3 regions of the Vibrio sp. HB236076 genome follow, and region 1 is predicted to be linked to each of the others. Evidence: predicted binding sites of a transcription regulator. Region 1 holds the regulator's gene; each other region holds the start of a gene.
What was found. Region 1 encodes PurR, which represses purine synthesis genes. Its sites were predicted from a motif close to TNANGNAAACGTTTNCNTNA; they were not measured.

Region 1 (3,172 bases):
TCATCTCAATGCTCTTTTTGTTTACTGGTACACATAATTAATAAGTAGCACAGTGTGGTATGAATGTTAACCCAGTCGTGTTGGCAGGAAGAAATAAAAAACGTATTTGCAGTAAAAAGAGCACTCTAATACTGAATTAGAGTGCTTTGGATTTAATTTAAATGAGCCAGTAGCTCTTCACGTCTTGATTGAGGGATGACGCTCCAATGCTTACCTTCTATCGCGCCTTCTAAGGCCCATAAAAGTTCAACAGTGACCTCTTCGTTGAAAGCGCGGATAGCTTTGAAGGCTTCAAGTGAACCGCGTTGTTTTAACGCTTCGACGGACTCGATTCCCGCTCTTTTCAACATTCTCTCGGTGCCAAGACGCAAGTTAGGTAAATCTTTTAAACGATCTACATGTTCGCGCTGTTGATGCACTTTGTCTGCGCGAGCTTGTGTGAGGGCTTCTTGTGCTAACTCAAAGATAGTGTCAGTTGATTGCCATTGTTCATTTTTGACAGCAAAGTACTTTGTTACAACAGGAAAGCCGCGTTTGTGATAAACATAAGGAGACATTCCTTGTTTGGTGAATAATTTGGCTTTTTGTTTATCAGCGCGTATGTGTAACTCGTCTTTTACCACGAGAGCAAACATGATGTCGCCAGAAAAAATACCAAATCCACCAAACATGGACCTTGATTTTATGTTTCCAAGTGGCTCAAATAGTTTCATTGAGTCTTTGAGTATCGGTTTATCCATGATTCTCTATTCTCGGTGTATAAAAATTAATGCCACTCTATACCCAAAGGTAGCAATAGAATCTGCGATTGAACCTCAAGCCATCGGTAACAGGTGCAACAAGAAAGATGATAAAAAGTATATAATTGACAAACTCAATACCATTTATTGTCATTGACTCTCCGTCGCACAATAGAAGACTTAATGAGATATCAAGGCAGAGACAGTTAGTCACCATTCCAATATGGCTTTTGCAGGCGTGAGATTATCGCATGTAAGTAGAAGAAAGATGTCATTGAAACGTAAAGATTTTTCTTGTTACTTAACTTCGGTAACCCCGCTACCTGTCACCTAAACTAAAGAGTAAAGGTGCTTAAGGCCGGAAGCTTTGCGTCCCATTCTTTCAAATGGTTTGCCTTTTTCGTGACACACTAAGAATACGAAATTCTCAACGAGAAGGTTTAGTTCGTGCCACAAAATGTGATACTAGTTCAAGTATAGAATGCGTTGGCGAAAAAGCGAGTTATGGATAAGGTTTTTTATGAATATCCTCTGATTTCATATGGTTAAAATCAGAGGATAAGACGTTAATTGATTTTTTTTACCGATTGACGCGTCACGATCTCTGGGTGCATCTCAAATACGCGACGCTCGTTTTGTTTGTTTTTAATTCTGGCCATCAGAATTTCAAACGCATTTTTACCGACACGGCGTTTGGGTTGGTGAACGGTTGTCAGTGGTGGTGAAAAGTATTCTGCTAATTCGATGTTGTCATAACCGATAACGGAGATATCTTCCGGTACTTTAAGACCATTTTGTTGTAAACGGCTTATAAGCCCAAGTGCCATAGTGTCATTAAAACAGAATACCGCCGTTGGCTTTTCCTTCATGGCAATAATTTTGTCGGCCGCTAGCACCGCGGTATCACATTCAAAATTGCCTTCTAAAATCCAGTTTTCATTGACAGTGAGGTTTGCTTGCGCCATGGCACGCCTAAAACCTACAATGCGCTCTTTACAAGCCAGTTTTTCAAAGTGACCACTTAAACAGGCAATTTGAGTATGCCCATTATCAATGAGGTATTTAGTGGCAAGGTAGCCGCCTTCTTCCGAGTTGTCGATAATTTTGTCAACCTGTGGGTTTTCCGGTCCCCAGTCCATGATCACTTTAGGTATGTCTTTGTGGCGATCTAACATGTCGTTCAATTCATCGGTTAAATCAGAACACATGACTAAAATACCATCAACGCGTTTCTCTGCTAGCATACGGATATAATCGCGTTGTTTTTCGTAAATGCCACCGGTGTTACACAAAATTAAGGTATAACCTTGACGGTAACAATAACTTTCCACACCATCGATGACTTCAGAAAAGAACAGGTTGGTAGATTGAGTGACCAACATACCGATGGTACGAGTTGTGTTGCATTTCAAGCTGCGAGCGACTGCACTTGGCGCATAATTTAACTCATCAACGGCCTTCATGACCTTTTCTTGCGTTCCTTCAGCAACAAAACGTGTTTTATTAATCACGTGGGAAACCGTGGTGGTTGAAACTCCGGCTAAGCGGGCAACGTCTTTAATGGTGGCCATAGGGTATCCTAATTATTATGTGTTAGAGACGCAAAACTGGCGTTTACAGTACGCGTAGGTATGTCAAATACTGCCTTTCAATACTTATTTTGTTTCATAGCAATCGTTTGCTTTGTTTTTTATCGATAATTGGTTTTGTCGATAATCGGTCAAAGCAAGTCACAGTGTATTGAGAGTCATCGAGACAGATAAAGAAAGTAAAACGTCAGTTGAAAAGCGGCAAATTATGATTAAATTTTACCGCTTTGTCTAGTCAGTGCTGATTAAAAAGCACCTTGTTCATAGAATGGTATTATAGCTCAGTTTGGCTGGCTTCGATGGTTTCTTGGTTGTGAGGCAATAAAAATTGACGCAACTGAATCCACCACAAGCCAAGCTGTTCATGCCAAAACAACTCGGTTTGTTCTAAGTAACGGCTACTGGGTAAATATCGAGTCCAAAATTGTTGTGTCTGGCGATTGGCTAAATAGTTTGTTGGTGCGGGTAGCGGAGTTAAACCGGCATTAGTGAACTCTTTCATTGCACGAGGCATATGACTCGCTGATGTGACAAGGACTAATCGCTGAGTACCCACAAATGCCGCGGCTTGTCGAGCTTCTTCCCATGTGTCTTTGGCCGTTTCTAATAATATGATGTCGCTTTTATTTACGCCGAGGGCGAGAGCGACTTTGGCCATCATGCGCGCGTGACTAATACTGGTGCCACCCGCATAGCCGGACAAAATCATTTTAGAGCCAGGATACATACGCCAAATACGGATGCCCTCTGTCAAGCGCATCAGTGCGGTTCGACTCAATTGAGATGTCGGTGGTAAACGATCATCAGTGATATGGCTGTTGCCAAGGACCATAACGTAGTCGA
Region 2 (3,172 bases), 1.1 Mb from region 1:
ATCGTCGCAGACCCTGTTAAGCCCATGCTTGAACGCAAACCACCCATCTGTTGATGAACGATCTCTTTTAAGCGACCTTTGTAAGCAATGCGACCTTCAATACCTTCTGGTACCAATTTGTCTGCCGCATTATCACTTTGGAAGTAACGATCAGATGAACCTTGAGACATGGCGCCCAGTGAGCCCATACCGCGGTAAGATTTGTACGAACGGCCTTGGTAAAGAATGATTTCTCCAGGGGACTCTTCGGTACCTGCAAGCATAGAGCCAACCATGACACTAGATGCGCCAGCGGCAATCGCCTTACAAATATCACCCGAGAAGCGAATGCCGCCATCGGCAATCACAGGGATACCGTATTGATCAGCGACCTCAGCGGCGTCAGAAATCGCCGTGATTTGTGGCACACCAACACCGGTAACGATACGAGTTGTACAAATAGAACCTGGGCCAATACCCACTTTCACTGCACTCACACCCGCTTCAATCAATGCACGAGCGCCTTCACCCGTGGCCACGTTACCACCGATAATGTCGAGATCAGGATAAGCGGCACGTGTCTCGCGAATGCGATTTAGTACCCCTTCAGAGTGACCATGAGAAGAATCAATCAACAGCACATCAACGCCCGCTTCCACCAAAGCAGCAACGCGCGCTTCATTACCCGCGCCAGCACCCACTGCAGCACCAACGCGCAAACGGCCTTGCTCGTCTTTACAAGCGTTAGGCTTGCGCTCTGCTTTGTGGAAATCTTTCGCTGTAATCATACCGGTTAATTGGAAATCATCGTTAACAACGAGGATTTTTTCAACACGGGCGTGGTGCATTTCTTCTTGCACATTCGCGCGTGATGCCCCTTCTTTTACCGTCGCCAATTTATCTTTAGGTGTCATGACCGACTCGACACTCTTTGATAAATCCGTCACAAAACGCACATCACGACCCGTAATGATACCGACCAATTCATGGCCTTCTGTCACGACAGGGAAACCGGCAAAGCCGTGCTTTTCAGTCAGCGCCATCACGTCAGCAATGGTTTGATCAGGTTGAACCGTCACAGGGTGTGTGACCATGCCCGCTTCAAACTTTTTCACACGACGGACTTCATCCGCTTGCTGTTCAATAGACATATTCTTGTGAATGAAACCAATACCGCCTTCTTGCGCAAGGGCAATGGCCAGACGAGCTTCAGTCACTGTGTCCATAGAAGCGGACAGCATAGGAATATTGAGCTGAATATTTTTCGTTAACTGAGTACGCAACTCAGCGGTGTTGGGGAGAACGGTGGAGTGTGCTGGCACGAGAAGAACATCATCGAATGTCAGCGCTTCTTTGGCAATTCTTAGCATTTGCAATATCTCACAACAAATAGGATGAATGAAAGAGTTATCCAAGACTTTACTGATTTGTCATTAAAGTGATTTGGATTTGATATTGCGGTGGGATTATACGTTGAAGGTAAACGATTGGCTACTCATTTTTTAGTTTTTTATTTGCAATTACCCCCTTGATATGTATTATATTGCGGCTATCTTCCATACTCACGTCTATGAGATCAGCCTTGTCCACTACCCAAACCAATATTTTCACCGTCTCGCGTCTAAATGCTGAGGTGCGTTTACTACTCGAAAATGAAATGGGAATCGTCTGGTTACTTGGCGAAATGTCTAACTTATCCACTCCGGTCTCTGGCCATTGGTATTTCACTCTCAAAGACAGCCGAGCACAAGTCAAATGTGCCATGTTCCGTGGCAATAACCGCCGTGTCAGCTTTAAACCACAAAACGGACAACAAGTGCTGGTTAAAGCGCGTTTGTCTTTATACGAACCGCGTGGTGACTATCAGCTGATTATCGAGAGTATGCAGCCCGAGGGCGATGGTCGACGTCAGCAAGAATTTGACGCATTAAAACTCAAACTTGCCTCAGAAGGCCTTTTTGCCCAGCATCTTAAAACGCCCTTGCCAGAGCACCCCAAGTGCGTTGGGGTCATTACTTCAAAAACCGGCGCCGCGTTATACGATATTTTAGATGTACTCAAACGTCGTGATCCCACGCTGCCCGTGGTGGTGTATCCTACGTTAGTACAAGGCGAAGGCGCGGCGATCAGTATTGCACAAGCTATTGGCGCGGCCAATGATCGCAACGAATGCGATGTATTGATTGTCGGTCGCGGTGGAGGGTCACTGGAAGATCTGTGGTGTTTTAACCAAGAAATTGTTGCGAGAACCATTGTCGCAAGCCAAATTCCCGTGATCAGCGCCGTTGGTCACGAAATCGACGTCACGATCGCAGACTTTGTTGCCGATATGCGAGCGCCCACCCCATCGGCAGCCGCCGAACTGGTCAGTCGCGATCAAAGTCATAAAGCAATGCAAATTGTCGAAAAGACGCGTTATTTACAGCACGCCTTTGAACGCTACCTCAGCCGTCGCCAATACCATTTGAGCCAGCAACGGCATCGATTGGAAAAGCACCATCCGCAGCATCGACTTGCCACACAAAGTCAACAGCTCGACGATCTCGACAATCGCTTAAACAAAGCGCTGATCCGCCAACTCGAACAACAACAATATCGACTACAGCGCCTAGAGACCAAATTGATGCATTTGAGCCCTCTTAACTTTATTCAGCGTCAACAAGAGAAAGTGGCTCGACTCGAGCAGCGTTTGCATCAAGCGATGACGACCTACCTTAGACACCAAAGCCACCGCTTAGCTCTCCAAGCAGAAAAGCTCGATGCTGTCAGCCCATTGGCGACGTTAAAACGCGGCTATTCGATCACGCAAAGTGAAGATGGCAAGGTGATTACCACTCAAGAGCAACTAAAAGCCGGTGACGTGATCCTCACTCAGCTTTCTGACGGCCAAATCTACTCCGAAGTTAAGCGCATGAGCAAGGACTGACTCGAACCCACATAGGTTTAATGGCTTTACGTGATTTGAGCGTTTGGCAATCAGGGCAAAAATAACTCAGCGAACCGCATGCTTGCAGTTTTTCTAATTTAGCCTGACAATCTGGGCAATTCGATTGTAATTGCCAATAATGGCGACAGGTTTGACAGTAATGACCAATCGGTTGCCACTGCATTTTAGTGGCGCATTGAGGGCAGGTATTCATTGTCAATTTCTCTCGTTAAACGTATTAAGCACAATATACCCGCATTTATTTTG
Region 3 (3,172 bases), 910 kb from region 1:
CCCGTGTTGCTGGTCGTTCTGATGGTGCCTGACTTTGCCATTACGACCAAGCGTTGGCACGACCGCGATAAGTCAGCGGCATGGTTGGCGTTACAGTTACCGGTGATTTTTGTTCGTATGGTGTCGAGTGTTAATTTAACCCAAGGTGCGCAATCTGGCACGGTGATGGATAACGCCATTTTGATCATCGCGTTAGTGTGCGCTTTGTGGACCTTTGTCGAATGTGGCTTTTTGGCCGGAAGCAAAGGGAAAAATCGCTTTGGCGAGAAACAAGCCACCTTTTTACACTGAGGTGAGAGGCTCTCTTCAGGGTGATACACAACAGACATGGGGGATTCACCCATGCCTGTTTCGTTTTGGACAGAGTGTGTGCGTGTTGTCGAATCATTACCCCGACTGTTGGCGGCGCTTTTCACTCATGTGAGCAAAGTCAATAACATCCGCACTCGGTTGCTCAGTCGACGCCGCCGGGCTCACCTCTAAGGATTTTTTAAGCTTCGCGACCTGTTTTTGCAGCTCTTGCATCAAGACCATATTGGTGTGAACGGGGTTCTTACAATGTTGAATCAACCGATTAATGTGATTTTGTTGAGCAATCAGCCGTTCGCGCATTGGCAGTGAGCTGGCGAGAATACAACGCAAACAGGCCCTTTGCCGAAAACGGTCAAAGCCCACGGGGTCTTGCTGAGCCATCACCATGAGTTCATCAAAAGAAGGCAAGGTAATGGGGGTGGTGGTTTGGTGATGTTGGTTCGCTGTTCTTTCCATGGCAATGACACCTCGACCTTAAAATGTGTGATTGACTACACATTAACCGATTTGGGACACGCAACAGATACTTTTATCATCTAACTGATGATTGTCTCAATAATGAGCCTAGTGTTTATCATTTTTGAGACAATCTCGGGTTGATGAGGACAAAGAGGCGGCGTTTTTCTTTGTCGTCATCACGGGGAAGGGGATTAATCCGCTTGCTCTGCGGTCCAGGTGGCGATCTGTTGCTCGATTGTTGCGAGGCGGTGCTGGTTTTTGAGACGGGTGATTGTCCCTTGCGTGCCATCAACAACCAAAGATTCCGTCGTTATCATTTCACCTTGCTGTTGTACTCCAGCAAGAATGTCGCCTTGGGTGATGCCAGTGGCGCAGAAAACGAGATTTTCTGTGTTGGCCATTTGGGTTAAGGTCAGTCTTGTATTGGCCTCGACGCCCATTTCAAGGCAGCGAGCGACCTCTTGCTGTGCAATGGCGCGGTTTTCGTCACTGTCACCTTTGACCTGATCTCTTGGCAAAAGCTTCGCCTGCATATTGCCGCCCAGAGCTTTGATCACCGCAGCGGAAATTACCCCTTCAGGCGCCCCGCCAATACAGTACATCACATCGACTTGGCTTTCGGGCAGACAGGTTAAAATAGAGGCTGCAACATCGCCATCAGGGAGAGCGTAAACGCGAATACCGGCTTGGTGCATTTGCTTTATGATGTCATCGTGCCTTGGTTTGGCGAGGGTAACCACGGTTAATTGAGACAGGGGTTTGTCGAGTGCGGCAGCGACATTGGCGAGATTGGTCATCACATCGAGGTCAAGGTCAATGGCCTCTTTGGCTTGTGGGCCGACGACCAATTTTTCCATGTACATGTCTGGCGCTTTTAATAAAGAACCCGCTTGGGCGGCAGCCAACACCGCAATGGCGTTCGATTGCCCCATTGCCGTCATACGCGTGCCTTCAATAGGATCGACCGCGATGTCTACCGCATAACCGCCTTTGCCTAACTTTTCACCGATGTAGAGCATAGGCGCATCGTCAATTTCCCCTTCACCAATGACAATTTCACCTTGGATATCGGTATGATTGAGTAAGTATCTCATCGCGGCCACCGCGGCGCCATCGGCAATGTTTTTATCGCCGCGGCCCAACCATTGGTAACCGGCCAATGCGGCGCCTTCGGTAACGTGGGACAAAGCCAGTGCTAAACTTCGATTCATGTTTGGGACTCTCTATCAGGTATGTGAACCCGATTATAGTAACACAGCCAGGGTCAACAAGTGATGGTAAGGCAAATGTGGGCGGCTTTTTGCCGCTGCGAGACCGGGCAGAAGTCAAAGTTTGGTTATGGCTGCGTTTTTTTTGAGCAACAAAGCAATAAATATCGATATTGTACGTGTTTAAGTGGTTATCGATGAGTAAAATGAAGGTATATTAAAGGAAATGTTTAACACGCATAAAAACTGATAGGTAGGCCAAATGTCTTTTGAAGTACTAGAACAACTTGAGAATAAAATTCAAACTGCAGTCGATACCATTGCCTTGTTGCAAATGGAAGTGGAAGAGTTAAAAGAAGAAAAAACGCAGCTAGAAACACAAGCTAATGAATTACGTGCCGAGCGTGAAGCGCTAGAGCAAAAAGCGGAGCAAGTGCAACAAGAGCACAGCCAATGGCAAGAGCGCATTCGTTCATTGCTAGGCAAAATGGACGACGTTGAATAATCACACGTCACCTTCACTCAGTGATGAGGCTTGTCCTCATCACTTTTGGCTGTTGACACGCCGGTAGACTCAACGTCGCCTAGGCAGGATCAGAGTTCAGACTCTGGTAACTCGCCTTCGTCGTCGTCATCCTCAACGTCGTGGCTCAATGGTTCTTGAGATAAGATAATACCGGTGCTGTCGGCATAGAGGTAATCTTCTGGTAAAAACGTCACACCACCAAAATTGACCGCCACATCGAGATCGCCAACCCCTTGGCTTGGGGCACCAACCGGAATTGAGGCTAAGGCTTGGATGCCGACGGAGAGCTCCTCTAAAATATCGACTTCCCTTACACAGCCATAAACGACAATGCCTTCCCAACCATTTTCCTCGGCTAAGCTGGCCAGTTCGGAATCAATTAACGCTCGGCGCAGCGAACCACCGCCGTCGACTAATAAAACTTGCCCTTCACCGTCTTGCTCTAACACATCGCGGATTAAGCCATTATCTTCAAAGCATTTTATCGTCGTGACTTGGCCTGCAAAACTGCTGCGGCCGCCAAAATTGCTGAACATAGGCTCAACAACATCAACTTGTTCTAGATAGATGTCACATAGTGCGGAGGTATTATATTCCATAGTGTCCTTCTCATTACCATCAACAAGCGTTCAATCCAGTATATCGGTCATTTTCGGTATTGCAATGA

Region 2: a site for PurR is predicted at 1,455-1,474, ahead of guaB (IMP dehydrogenase). Genes of this name have one in related genera too.
Region 3: a site for PurR is predicted at 2,050-2,069, ahead of glpX (class II fructose-bisphosphatase). Genes of this name have one in related genera too.

Annotation. Positions count from the first base shown of each region.
Region 1 is NZ_CP162601.1:1,333,637-1,336,808, forward strand. Features, by position in the region: gene AB0763_RS05845 (DUF2007 domain-containing protein) at 1-4, opposite strand, end outside; gene AB0763_RS05850 (TfoX/Sxy family DNA transformation protein) at 153-740, opposite strand; cyclic di-GMP riboswitch class I at 1,047-1,146, opposite strand; gene purR (HTH-type transcriptional repressor PurR) at 1,307-2,311, opposite strand; gene elyC (envelope biogenesis factor ElyC) at 2,604-3,172, opposite strand, start outside.
Region 2 is NZ_CP162601.1:2,424,327-2,427,498, forward strand. Features, by position in the region: gene guaB (IMP dehydrogenase) at 1-1,349, opposite strand, end outside; gene xseA (exodeoxyribonuclease VII large subunit) at 1,550-2,905, shown strand; gene AB0763_RS10600 (zinc-ribbon domain-containing protein) at 2,883-3,119, opposite strand.
Region 3 is NZ_CP162601.1:421,711-424,882, forward strand. Features, by position in the region: gene AB0763_RS02035 (DUF805 domain-containing protein) at 1-291, shown strand, start outside; gene AB0763_RS02040 (DUF3135 domain-containing protein) at 388-768, opposite strand; gene glpX (class II fructose-bisphosphatase) at 963-1,982, opposite strand; gene zapB (cell division protein ZapB) at 2,242-2,484, shown strand; gene rraA (ribonuclease E activity regulator RraA) at 2,574-3,104, opposite strand.